Regions from separate parts of the Mesorhizobium sp. B2-6-1 genome, predicted to be linked through region 1. Evidence: predicted binding sites of a transcription regulator. Region 1 holds the regulator's gene; the other holds the start of a gene.
The links. The regulator PhoB, encoded in region 1, activates phosphate uptake and scavenging genes when phosphate is short. The targets are predictions, from matches to a motif close to TGTCATNNANCTGTCAT.

Region 1 (2,955 bases):
GAGCTGATCGACGAGTTGCAGGCCGATTATACGATCGTCATCGTCACCCACAACATGCAGCAGGCGGCGCGCGTGTCGAAGCAGACCGCCTTCATGTATCTGGGCGAGCTGGTCGAGTTCGACCGCACCGAGAAGATCTTCACGTCGCCCCGCGAGAAGCGCACGCAGGACTATATCACCGGCCGCTTCGGCTGATCCCAGGCATACGAGGACCAAGATCATGGCCGAACACACAGTCGCAGCCTTTGACGAAGATCTCGGACAGATCAGCAGGCTGATCCGCGACATGGGCGATCTCGCCTCATCGATGGTCGGCGGCGCGACCAAGGCGCTCCTGAATTCCGACAACGCGCTCGCCCAGCGCGTCGTCTCCGACGACGCGATCATGGATGCGCGCCAGCGCGAACTCGACGACCGCGCCATCACCCTGATCGCCAAGCGGCAGCCCATGGCGGACGATCTGCGCCATGTCGTCGGCTCGATCCGCATGGCGGGCGATCTCGAACGCATCGGCGATCTCGCCAAGAACATCGCCAAGCGCGTCGGCACCGTCGGCCTTGCCGCCACGCCGCGCGACCTGTCGCACTCCATCGACGCCATGGCGCAGCTTGTGCTGATCCAGGTCCAAGGTGTGATCGAGGAGTATGCGGCGCGCGATGCCGCGGCACTTGCCAAGCTGCGCGCCGACGATGAACGCATCGACGTCAAATACACGTCGGTCTTCCGCGAGCTGCTGACCTACATGATGGAGGATCCGCGCAACATCACCGCCTGCACGCATCTTTTGTTCTGCGCCAAGAATCTCGAGCGCATCGGCGATCACGTGACCAACATTGCCGAAAATGCCTATTATGTGCTGACCGGCACGCAATTGCCCGCCAATCGCCCGAAGCAGGACGAGACGGCGATGTCGGCGCCAGCGGCTTGACGGCAGGGGTGACCAGTCGATGATCGCGCCACGCATCATGGTGGTGGAGGACGAGGAGCCGCTGGGTGTGCTGCTCCGTTACAATCTGGAATCGGAGGGTTATCAGGTAGAGGTGGTGACGCGCGGCGACGAAGCCGAGATCCGCTTGCATGAGAATGTCCCTGACCTTCTTGTGCTCGACTGGATGGTGCCGGCGGTGTCCGGCATCGAGCTCTGCCGCCGTCTCCGCATGCGGCCCGATACCGAGCGGCTGCCGATCATCATGCTGACGGCGCGCGGCGAGGAAAGCGACCGGGTGCGCGGTCTCTCCACCGGCGCCGACGACTATCTGGTCAAGCCGTTCTCAACGCCGGAATTCATGGCACGCGTCAAGGCGCTGCTGCGCCGCGCCAAGCCCGAAGTTCTGTCCAGCGTGCTCAAGGTCGGCGACATCGTGCTCGACCGTGAATCGCACCGGGTCTACCGCAAGAAAAGCGAGATCCGGCTCGGGCCGACCGAGTTCCGCCTGCTCGAATTCATGATGCGACATCCCGGCCGCGTGTTCTCGCGCAGCCAACTGCTCGACAATGTCTGGGGCGAAACGATCTATATCGACGAGCGCACCGTGGACGTGCATGTCGGCCGGCTGCGCAAGGCGGTCAACAACGGCCGCATGCCTGACGTGATCCGCACCATTCGGGGCGCGGGGTACGCGATCCGCGAAGACTAGGGATATGTCACGCAACGTTCTCGCCTATGCCTGATTTCGCCTGTGCCCCCGGCGCGAAAATTTCCTGGTCGACGAAGGTTAGCGCGCGCATGGCGCAGCCCTCGCGGATCAGCGGCAGTTCGTTCGGCTCGGTGTCGAAGGAAATCGATTTCGAGTGCTGGCCGCCGGCGGTCTGGGCAATGGCCTCGCGCAGAGCCGGCTCGATCAGGTCGAAGGCGGCGGCGCTGACGCCGACCATGGCGACCGGCGCCGGATCGATCAGGGCGAACAGGCTGCCAAGGCCGTAACCCAGCGCCTCGCCGGCCTTGCGGTAGGCTTCGCGCTCCGGCCCGTCCTTTTCGCGCGCCGAGGCCGCCAGGGTGCGCATGTCGGCGTCGCTGACGTCGACGGGCTGGGTGTCCTCGCCAAGCTGCCTCGCGTTGCGCCAAATGGCATAGTTGCCGGCATAGGCCTCGACGCAGCCGCGCCGCCCGCAGCGGCAGAGCGCCCCGCCGGGGCGATGGATCATGTGGCCGAACTCGCCTCCGGATGAATGGGTGCCGGTGAACAGTTCACCCTTCAGCACCAAGCCCATGCCGATGCCGTGCGACAAAAGTATGGCGATGAAGTCGTCGCGGTAGCGCTGGGGATCGCGCCAGCGCAGCGCCACCGCCATCATGTTGCAATCGTTCTCCATGGTGGCGGGAATGCCGAACTCGGCCTCCAGTATGTCGGCGAAGGCGATGTCGGTCTGCGGCGTGATCGGCGACCACAGCATGGCGCGCGCATCCGTGTCGGTGATGCCCTGGATCGCCAGCGCGATACGGGCGATGCTGCCGACGTCGAGGTCGGGATCCTCGAACCGCCGCCTGACGATGGCCACGCATTCGCCGATCAGCGCCTCGCGCGACAGGGTCAGCGTGTCCAGCCGGCGCTGCTCCTCAGATATCACCTGGCCGGCATAGTCGATGACTGCGACGGAGAGGAAATTCAGCGACAGCACAACGGTCATCACCGCCGCGGCTTCAGGGTTGAGGCTGAGGCCGACCTGCGGCCGACCGCGTTTCAGCGCACCGGCCTCGCTCGGCTTGCTCTGCGCCAGGATGCCTTCGCCAATCAGGTCGGAGGAGATCGCCGATATGGTGGAATGGCTGAGCCCGGTGGTCGCGGCAATCTCGGTGCGCGAGGGCTGCCCGGCACGGCGCACGGCCGCGATCACCATCGCCCGGTTGCGTCGGCGCAAATCGTCGTGGCGGATTCCGACCGACATGTTTCTCGCATCCTCCCCGTCGCCGCGTTCTCTCCCCAGGATCCCGACGACCGTCAAATACTGGCAGAA
Region 2 (2,955 bases), on a different contig from region 1:
CGCCGACATCGGCAACCGCCGGATCGCCGCATTTCAGGAGCACTTCCCATTTGCCCCTGGTGCCGGCGAAATCGCCGCCATCTTCCGATATCTCGATGATGTGGCCGAAAGCGTTGTCGGCGCGCGGGTTGGCGGCGTCGACCTGGTCGGCTTTGCGCTTGGAATTGTTGGTCAGCATGACATAGACCTTGCCGTTGACACGATTGGGCTGGATGTCCTCGGGACGGTCCATCTTGGTGGCGCCGAGCAGGTCGGCGGCACGCCGCGTCTCGATCAACACGTCGGCCTGGCCGGCAAAGCCGTTCTCGGCCGTCAGCGGGCCCTGGCCGAAGACGATCGGCAGCCATTCCACCGTACCGTCCGCAGCGAATTTGGCGACATGCAGCGTGCCGTCGTCGAGCAGGTTCATGTTGGCGGCGCGGTCGTCCGGATCGAAACGGCCCGCGGTGACGAATTTGTAGACGTACTCGAAGCGCTCGTCGTCGCCGAGATAGAAGACGACGCGGCCATCCTTGGCGACGATCGATTCGGCGCCTTCATGCTTGAAGCGGCCCATTGCGGTGCGCTTCCTCGGCGTGGATGTCGGATCGTTGACGTCGACCTCGACGATCCAGCCGAAACGGTTGGGCTCGTTCGGCTCCTTGGCGAGGTCGAAACGATCGTAATGCGCGCCCCATTCATAGGCGCCTTCCGGAATGCCGAGGCGCTTGTAATTGGCGGCTTCCTTATGGCCTTCCGGCAGTTCACCGGAGAAATAGCCGTGGATGTTCTCCTCGGCCATGACATAGGTGCCCCAAGGCGTGACGCCGCCGGCGCAGTTGTTGAATGTGCCGATGACCTTGGTGCCGGATGGGTCGGCATTGGTCTTGACGCGGTCATGACCGGCGACCGGGCCCGACAGCGCCATTTCGGTGTTGGAGGTGATGCGGCGGTTCAACTTGCCGTCGCGCACCACCTGCCACTTGCCGCCTTCCTTGCGGATCTCGACGATGGTGCCGCCATGTGCCGCCATCTCGACATCGACCTGCTCCTTCGAGAGCGGCGCGAGTTCGGCCGCCTTCTTGCCGTCCTTCTCGACGATCCTGACGATGCCCGGGAACATCAGATGCGGATTGGTGTATTCGTGGTTGACGACCAGCAGGCCGTGCTCGGCGGAGCCACCGATCCCGATATAGCCGACATAGTCATTGTTGTAGCCGAATTGTCTTGCCTGGGCCTCAGCCGACTGCCTGGCCGGGTCGAACTCCGGCGAATCGGCAAACAGCGGATCGCCCCAGCGCAACAGCACGTCGGCATCGTAGCCCGGCGCGACATGGTGCTTGTCGTCGATACCGGCTTCGAGTTCCTCGAACGAGAAGGCGGAGCCCTCGGCGGCACGCGCATCGTCGGCGGCCACGAGCGCCAGCGGGCTGACGGTGGCGGCGATGGCCGAGACGGCCAGCGAGCCCTTGAGGAAGGCGCGGCGGGAGAACCGCTCGGCAATGATTTCGCCCATGGTGCGGTTTTCGGTGGGGTTGGTCGCCGGACCGTCGTTTTCCTCAAGCAGGCTGGTGCGGAATCGGGCGTCGGGCGAGCGATGGTCGGTCATGGTCTGCCTCTGGCTGGATGGCTGGAGCGTGTCACGCGTTTCGACCCCTTATAGACGATCGGTCACACTTTCGTGACATTCGTGCACCCGCCAGCTTGACCGCGAACCTCGCGCCACATCCGGTTTGAAACTCGGACCAAGGTCCTAAACCGATCGGGGCGAAGGTCCGGATTGCCGCGGCATCGGTCGTGGGCCACTTACACGAACACGCCATGTCGCCGATGGTCGCGTACCTGCACGAGATGGCCTCTGAATTTTGCCGGTCCGATCAAGTGAGGGACTGATGCGCAGCTCGATCATGGCTCATTGTTGCTGGCTGGCCCTGAGAGCAGTGCCGGCACTGGCGCTGACCATAGCCCCCTATCACCTCGATTTTCACGGTTCCGCCGCAGGCATTGTCGCGTCCAGCGCCCAAGCCAAGCCTGGCGGGAACAGCGGCAATGGCGGTGGTGGCGGTAACGGCAATGGCGGCAATGGCGGCAATGGAAATAACGGCGGCGGCAACAATGGCAACGCCGGAGGCAACAATGGCAACGCTGGCGGCAACGGGAACAATGGCGCCGGCAACAACGGCAAGGGGAAGGGTGCCAACAGCTCCGGCAAGCATGTGAACGCAACAACCGGCGATCGTGTCGAAATAGACGACAACAAGATCGTGGTGCAGCACCCTAACGGCTTCGGGGAAGAGATCGAGAAGGGTCGCTTCAAAATGACCGACGCTCTGGGCCGCACGATCGTCGAGCGCCCTGCGACGGCGGCGGATATAAGCCGCCTCAAGGGGTTGTAGAGCGGGCAATAGGCATCGCCCGCTTTACGTGTCACCTCCGCCGCCCCCCGGCGGAGGTGACCTTGTCGCTCCGGCCCCGTATAGGGGCCGTCTTTTTTGCCCTGGAGCGTTCCGCTGCTGCACCGCGCTTCAGGTTTTTATTTATGCGTGTCGTTATCCCAAACCGGGGATCCCTTGCGGCCGACCAGGATTAGCTGCCGGCCCGATCCCGCGCTTCGCGCATCAGCAGCGCCGCCTCGGTGCGATTGCGGACGTTGAGCTTGGACAGCACACCGGTCATGTGATGCTTGACCGTTTTTTCCTGCAGTGCCAGCCGCAGCGCCACTTCCTTGTTGCTCAGCCCTTCCGCCACCAGCTGCAGGATCTCGGCCTCGCGTCCGGTGAGCTGACGCAGGCGATCCGTCCTGCCGTTGGCCGGCTGCAGCGATTGCAGGTCCGAAAGCAGGCGAGCCGACAGGGTCGGCGACACATAGGTCTCGCCGGCCGCGACACCATGGAGGATTTCGGCCAGCATGCGCGAGCCGACCCCCTTCAGCACATAGCCGCGCACACCGGCATTCAGCGCCCGCGCCACGTCGGC

Region 2: a site for PhoB is predicted at 1,650-1,666, ahead of FJ443_RS01845 (PhoX family phosphatase). Genes of this name have one in related genera too.

What each region holds. Positions count from the first base shown of each region.
Region 1 covers NZ_VFUH01000019.1:10,452-13,406, forward strand. Annotated here, with positions in the region: gene pstB (phosphate ABC transporter ATP-binding protein PstB) at 1-195, shown strand, start outside; gene phoU (phosphate signaling complex protein PhoU) at 221-928, shown strand; gene phoB (phosphate regulon transcriptional regulator PhoB) at 948-1,637, shown strand; gene FJ443_RS27840 (ROK family protein) at 1,645-2,886, opposite strand.
Region 2 covers NZ_VFUH01000001.1:367,933-370,887, forward strand. Annotated here, with positions in the region: gene FJ443_RS01845 (PhoX family phosphatase) at 1-1,588, opposite strand, end outside; gene FJ443_RS31040 (hypothetical protein) at 1,920-2,375, shown strand; gene FJ443_RS01860 (response regulator transcription factor) at 2,566-2,955, opposite strand, start outside.